2 linked regions of the Victivallis lenta genome follow. The protein of the gene in region 1 interacts with the protein of each later gene in a pairwise test. Links are inferred from orthologs where the notes say so. Each region holds a gene or a part of one and is shown on either strand. Other genes may lie near its edges.

The links.
Region 2: the proteins of gyrB (region 1) and gyrA interact in binary tests that used the Escherichia coli proteins (3 or more experiments, as listed by UniProt). The link is inferred for Victivallis lenta from one-to-one orthologs.

What each region holds. Positions count from the first base shown.
Region 1 is NZ_VUNS01000003.1:158,136-161,604, reverse strand. What follows is about bases 408-3,469. They hold gyrB (DNA topoisomerase (ATP-hydrolyzing) subunit B), read left to right. Parts: upstream 408-729; coding sequence 730-3,210; downstream 3,211-3,469. Other genes in these bases: recA (recombinase RecA), read left to right, coding at 3,271-3,469; FYJ85_RS04470 (diacylglycerol/polyprenol kinase family protein), read right to left, coding at 408-590. Also shown: more of FYJ85_RS04470, read right to left, coding at 1-407. UniProt on the Escherichia coli protein: DNA gyrase negatively supercoils closed circular double-stranded DNA in an ATP-dependent manner to maintain chromosomes in an underwound state.
Region 2 is NZ_VUNS01000012.1:88,293-92,139, reverse strand. The notes cover bases 324-3,509. They hold gyrA (DNA gyrase subunit A), read right to left. Parts: upstream 3,206-3,509; coding sequence 524-3,205; downstream 324-523. Other genes in these bases: hisA (phosphoribosylformimino-5-aminoimidazole carboxamide ribotide isomerase), read right to left, coding at 3,447-3,509; folP (dihydropteroate synthase), read right to left, coding at 324-503. In the rest of the region: more of folP, read right to left, coding at 1-323; more of hisA, read right to left, coding at 3,510-3,847. UniProt on the Escherichia coli protein: A type II topoisomerase that negatively supercoils closed circular double-stranded (ds) DNA in an ATP-dependent manner to maintain chromosomes in an underwound state.

The sequences.
Region 1 (3,469 bases):
ACCGGAATCGAAAAGTTGTCGTCGATATGCAGCTGTTTTTCGAAAAGTTTGGCAGCGCAGGCCGGAATGATCGCCGCCGTTCCGGCAAGGAACAATCGCGGCGGCGCTCCGACAGACGCAAGGTAAAGCGCCAGCACGCCGCCGCCGACCAGCAGGAACGCCGCCACTCCCTCCCAGCTTTTGTTGTTCGGCGCCCGGTGGCGTCCGAACCGGCGCCCGATCAGTGCCGCCGCCGCATCCCCGGTCAGCATGACCGCCAGCGCTCCGCCGGCAGCAAGCGGCGCATAGAGCACCGTCACCAGCAGCGCCGCCATAAGCACGTAGCTGCCGCCCGAGACGATCCAGGCTCCGGGTTCCGGCTCCTTCCGCAGCATCCTTCCGAAGAAAAAGCCGTAGAGCGGAGTCAGTACCGGCCGCCGGCAGGCGTAGGCGTGTTCCCACAACAGCGTTCCCGCCAGCAGAAACGCGAAAAGCCCCGCCGTGATCCAGCGGTTCGGAATCAGCACGACTGCGAAAACCATCCAGAGCGAAGAGAGATGGATGAGTTTGCGCTTGAGTTCTTCGAAGTAGGTGATCTGGATGTCGGACACGGATGCCTCCCCGTATGTTGTTTCTGGTGACAAAACATAGCACGCGCGCGTAAATATGCAATCTTTTTTCTTGAAATTGCACCGCGGAGGCTGTATATTGTCCAACTGTTGAAATAATCCTGGAAAGAGAGTGGGAGACATGAGCGAAAATACCGTTGACATAAACAGTTCCGCATCCGAATACAGTGCCAGCAAGATCACCGTTCTCGAGGGTCTCGAAGCGGTTCGCGTCCGCCCCTCGATGTATATCGGCGACACCGGGCAGCGCGGACTGCACCATCTGGTCTACGAAGTCGTCGACAACTCGATCGACGAAGCGCTCGCCGGGTATGCGAGCCATGTCGCGGTCACCATTCATCCGGATAATTCGATCACGGTCGAGGACGACGGGCGCGGCATTCCGGTCGATATCCACGAAGGCGAGGGCAAACCGGCCGTCGAAGTTGTGCTGACCATCCTGCATGCGGGCGGCAAATTCGACCATAACTCCTATAAGGTTTCGGGCGGCCTGCACGGCGTCGGCGTCTCCTGCGTGAATGCGCTGTCCGACTGGATGGAGGTCGAAGTCTACCGCGGCGGCAAGGCGTACCGGATTCGTTTCGAGCGCGGCGTCACGACGATGCAGCTCAAGGAGCTCGGGCCGACCGCGAAGCGCGGCACGAAGGTCTCCTTCAAGCCGGATGCGACGATTTTTTCCGATGTGGTCTATGTGCGGGATATCCTCGCCAAGCGTCTGCGCGAACTCGCGTTCCTGAACAGCGGCATCCGCATCGTCTTCACCGACGAACGGCTCGAAGCCGACAACCCGCAGCGTTCCGAAGTTTTCCACTATGAGGGCGGCATCCGCGAATTCGTCGCGATGCTGAATGCCAACAAAACGCTGATCAATCCGGAAGTGATCTACTTCCACCGCGAGCGCAACGGCATCGACGTCGAAGTCGCCATGCAGTACAACGACGGCAATACCGAAAACGTTTACAGCTATGCGAACAACATCAACACCATCGAGGGAGGCACCCACCTGACCGGCTTCCAGATGGCGCTGACCCGCACGATCAACAATTACACCAAAGAGCGCATGAAGAACGACACGACGCTCTCGGGCACCGACGTGCGCGAGGGGCTGTCGGCCGTGGTCAGCGTGAAGGTGCCGGATCCGCAGTTCGAGGGGCAGACCAAGACCAAACTCGGCAATTCCGAAGTGCAGGGCATCGTGACCTCGGTCATCAACGAGGAGCTCGGCGATTATCTCGAGGAGAATCCGCAGATCGCCCAGAACATCGGCAACAGCGCGATGCTGGCGGCGCGGGCGCGCGAGGCTGCCAAGAAGGCGCGCGAAAGCGTCCGCCGCAAGGGAGCCCTCGAAGGGCTCGGGCTGCCCGGAAAACTGGCTGACTGCTCGAACCGCGACCCCTCCAAATGCGAACTTTACATCGTCGAGGGTGACTCGGCCGGCGGCTCGGCGAAATCCGGGCGCGACAGCAAGATCCAGGCGATCCTGCCGATTCGCGGCAAACTGCTGAACGTCGAAAAGGTGCGGATCGACAAGGTGTTCGCAAACAAGGAAATCCAGTCGCTGATCTATGCAATCGGCTGCGGAATCGGGCAGGAGTTCGACGTTTCGAAGGCGCGGTATCACCGTGTGGTCATCATGACCGATGCCGACGTCGACGGTTCGCACATCCGCACTTTGCTGCTGACTTTCTTCTTCCGCCAGATGAAGCCGCTGATCGAGGCCGGCTACGTCTACATCGCGAAACCGCCGCTCTTCAAGGTCACCCGCAAGAAGAAAGAGCAGTACATCGATACGGAGGAACAGCTCGACCGCTACCTGGTCCAGCTCGGCGGAGAGGACCTGGCGGTCAGGGCGGCGGACGGTTCGCAGCTGACGCCGGAGCAGCTCTCTTCGCTCATCGAGCTCTATTCCCGCGCCGCACAGGTTTCGCAGGGACTCCGCCGCTGCGGCATCGATCCGCAGGAGTATTTCGACGCGATCCGCGAGGACGGCAGGTGTCCGATCAGCCACATTACCGTGCGCGAGGCCGACGGCACGAATACGCTGAAGTATCTGTATTCGGCCGAAGAGCAGCACGCGTTCCTGCATGAGGCGGAGACCCGGCTGGCCGGCGCAGCCCCCGAAGTCATTCCGGGCGATCCCGCTTCGGAGGCTGCCGCTGCCGAACGCGCGGCGGAACTTGCCCGTCATTTCGATGTCATCGACATTTTCGAGGCGGCGAACTGCGAGGCGCTGGTCGCCGAGCTGGCCGCGCACAACCTGACTCCGCGCAATGTGTTCGACCAGGATGCGGAGCTCTTCACGGTTACCACCCCGGATAACGTCGGCACGCCGGCCAATTCGCTTGAGGAGCTGTTCCGGCTGGTCCGTTCGAACGGGCAGACCGGGCTGCGCATCCAGCGGTACAAGGGTCTCGGCGAAATGAACGCCGAACAGCTGTGGGAGACGACCATGGACCCCGAAACCCGCAAGATGATCCGGGTCACCATGGAGGATGCGATCATCGCCGACCAGATGTTCACGCTTCTGATGGGCGACGTGGTCGAACCGCGGCGCGACTACATCGAAAAGCATGCGGCGGGCGTCAAGGACCTCGATATTTGATTGCGGCGCGATTGCCGCAGTGCGTGAAACACTCATCCATCATATTACAGGAGTACGGAAATGGCGGAAAAAGAGAACAAAGCCTCCGATAAGAATAGCAGCCGCGACAAGAACCTTCAGATTGCGATCGGCCAGATCGAGAAGAGTTTCGGCAAAGGGTCGATCATGCGCCTCGGCGATACGGGCGCGGCCCAGCAGGACGTTCCGGTCATCAGCACGGGTTCGCTCGCGCTCGACCTTGCGCTCGGTATCGGAGGTG
Region 2 (3,847 bases), on another replicon or contig:
GCCTTCGCTTTCGCCCCGGCCAGCTCCGCGACGACAGCCGCGACCGGATCGTCGCCGTAGTCGTGGAACTCGGAATTCCTCATATTCTGCGGCGTTCCGCGCGAATGCGCGATGATCAGCGCCGCATCGGACGCCGCGACCACGTCCGCCATATCCGGCGAAAAACGCAGCATCGAAACGTCGTTGATCATGTCGACGCCGCAATCCAGCGCCGCCCGGGCGACCCCGGCCTTGCGCGTATCGACCGACAGAATCGCCGACGGGCGCAGCTTCCGGAGCTCGCGGAGCACCGGAACAACCCGCAGCGACTCCTCGTCCGCCGGAATCACCGCCGCGCCGGGGCGGGTCGATTCCCCGCCGATGTCGAGCAGGTCGGCCCCCTCGTCCAGAAGGGCCAGCGCCCGGTCCACCGCCGTCGCCGGCGAAGAAGCGCCTCCCTCGCTGAACGAATCGCCGGTCACATTGACGATTCCCATCAGCAGCGGACGCGTACGTTCATGCATAATTTCATCGAGACGGGGCATTACTCCTCGCTTTCTCCCGGCTGCTCCGGAACGTCTTCGCCCGGAACTGCCGGTTCTTCCGGCATCGCTGCCGCTTCCGCCAACACATTGTCGGCCTTGTTTTCGATTTCGCCGTCAACCGTGACGGCCGTCTTTTCGATTTCAACCTTGACCAGTTTCGCGACGCCGGTGATCCGGTCGCCGTTATTGAGGTTCATGATCCGGACCCCCTTCGACGCACGGCCGACCGTGCGGATCTCGCTGGCCGGAATGCGGACGAGCTGTCCGCGCTCGGTGGTCAGCAGAATCTCGTCGTCGTCGGTCACCTGCACGACGGCAAGCACATGCTCACCCTCGCGCAGCTTGATGTTCACGACCCCCTTCGCTCCGCGGTTCGTCTTGCGGTAGGTGCTGACGAACGAGCGCTTGCCCATGCCGCCGTCGGTGACGACCAGCACCTCGGGACCGCTGCCGAAGACCGGACCTTCCTCGTCCGTCTCGACTTCGACTTCGACTTCCGTTTCGGTTTCGCCTTCCTCACCGGTCATTTCGGCTTCGGTATAGACATGCTCGCGGATGACCTCCATGCTGACCACGGAGTCGCCGTCGATCTTGAAGCGCATGCCGGTCACGCCGCGGGCCGTGCGGCCCATCGGGCGGATCTGCTCGTCGTCCTGGTCGAAGAGGCACGCCATGCCGAGCCGGGTAGAGAGCAGAATCTCGTTGCCGTTCTCGCTGATGCCGGCGCCGATCAGGTCGTCGTCCTCTTCGATGACGAGCGCGCGCAGCCCCACGCGGCGCAGGTTCTTGAACAGCGCAAGCTCGCTCTTCTTGATGTAGCCCCTGCGCGAGGCCATGACGATGTATTTGTTCGGGTCGTCGAACTCGTCCGGAGAGACGGTCAGCATCGCGCAGATCTTCTCGCCGGGCTCGACCTTGATCATGTTCACGATCGCCTTGCCCTTGCCGGTCCGCGAACCCTCCGGAATCTCATAGACGTTCAGCCAGTACATGAAACCGCGGTCCGTGAAGAAGAAGATCAGATCGTGGCTGTCCGCATTGAACAGGTGCTCGACGTAATCCTCCTCCTTGGTCTCCATGCCGATGATGCCCTTGCCGCCGCGGTGCTGCGTGCGGTAGGTGTCGCTCGGAACCCGCTTGATATAGCCGGTATTCGACACGGTGATCACGCAGCTGTGGCGCGGAATCAGGTCCGCGATGTTCAGGTCGGAGTCGTCGACCGTGATTTCGGAACGGCGCGGGTCGCTGTACTTGTTCTTGATCTCGATCAGCTCCTCGCGGATCACGCCGAGCCGCATGTCGCGGCTGGCCACGAGCTTGCGCAGATAATCGATCTTGACCTGAAGCTCGTCGAACTCGGCCTGAACCACTTCGACGGCCAGACCGGTCAGCTGGTGCAGCCGCATGTCGAGGATCGCGTCGGCCTGAATCTGCGTGAACGCGAAGCGGGCGATCAGGTTCGTCTGCGCCTCCTGCCGGTTGCGCGACTCACGGATGATCTGCACGACTTCGTCGATGTTCGCCAGCGCCTTCAGCAACCCTTCGAGGATGTGGGAACGCGCTTCGGCCTTGTTCAGATCGAAAATCGCGCGGCGGAGCACGACTTCGAGCCGGTGGTCGATGTAAGCCTGCAGCACCTGCGCGAGGTTCATCGTGCGAGGCCGGTTGTGGTCAACCACGAGCATCGTGCAGCCGATCACGGTTTCGAGCTGGGTCTGGCTGTAAAGCTGGTTCAGGATCACGCTGCCCATCGCGCCGCGCTTGACGCCGATCTCGATGCGGAGACCGACGCGCTTGCTCGACACGTCGGTGATCGAAGAGATGCCGGTGATGCGCTTATCCTTCACGAGTTCGGCGATCTTCTCGACGAGCTGCCCCTTGTTGATCGCGTACGGAATCTCGGTGATGATGATCTGCTCGACGCCGTCCTTCTCGATGATGTCGGCCTTCGCGCGCAGCTTTACGCTGCCGCGTCCGGTCTGGTAGAACTGGCGCATCGAATAGCGGCCGCGAATGATCGCGCCGGTCGGAAAATCCGGGCCGGGCAGGTACTCCATGAGCTCGTCGACCGTCGCCTTCGGATTGTCGAGCAGACAGACCGTCGCGTCGATGACTTCGCCGAGGTTGTGCGGCGGGATGCTGGTCGCCATGCCGACGCCGATGCCGGTCGTGCCGTTGACCAGAAGCTGCGGGAAGCTGGCCGGAAGCACCTCGGGCTCCTTTTCCGACTCGTCGAAGTTCGGGATCATGTTGACGGTGTCTTTTTCGATGTCGAAAAGCATCTCTTCGGCGAGGCGCTCCATGCGGCACTCGGTGTAGCGGCTGGCCGCCGCCGGATCGCCGTCGATATTGCCGAAATTGCCCTGCCCCTCGATGAGCGGAGCGCGCATCGAGAAATCCTGCGCGAGGCGGACCAGCGCGTCGTAAATCGCGGAATCGCCGTGCGGGTGGTATTTACCCATGACCTCGCCGACCACGCGCGCGCACTTGACGGTCGCGTGAGACTTGCCGAGGTTCAGCATTTTCATCGCGTAGAGAATGCGCCGGTTCACCGGCTTCAGGCCGTCGCGCACATCCGGGATCGCCCGCCCGACGTTGACGCTCAGCGAATACTGCAGATATGCAGTATGCATGATGTCTTCAATATTGACGGGAATGTCCCTGGTCTCGAAATCGCTCATAACTTCTTCCTGCTTCCATATATGAAATTCGTTGCAATCACGTCATCGGCATCAAATGGAGTAATATACAGCGGCACACCCGTTTTGACAAGCGTTCCGCCTTGATTTGCAAAGGAATATCTGCATTTTTTGCGCCCGCGCGCGCCTTCGCGCGGCCAAGCGGCTGGAGTACATGCGGTTACCCGGCCCGCTCCCGGAGCCTTCCGCCTTTCGGAAAGCCGCTCCTGCGCGGGCCGGCAGGTCAGGACTTCCGGCCCGCGTAAGCAGCAAGTTCGCAGTACGACAGCGGACCGCCGAAGATATCGAGCGCCGAACCGACCGTGTAGGCGATCCGCCCCTTTCCGGCCCGCTCGATCTTGCCGATGTCGCCGAAGTTCGCAATGCCGCCTGCATAGACGCACGGAATCGGGCTCTCCGCCGCAAGCAGCGAAAGCAGCTCCTCGTCGATGCCGGCCTGCTTGCCTTCGACGTCAACGGCGTGAATCAGGAACTCGCAGGCGAAATCGCCGAGAAAGGCCAGCGTATCCGCATGGATCGCGGTCGAAGTGAATTTCTGCCAGCGGTCGGTCACGATATAATATTTCCCGTCTTCGCGGCGGCGGCAGGAGAGGTCCAGCACAAGCCGCTCCCGGCCGGTGATGT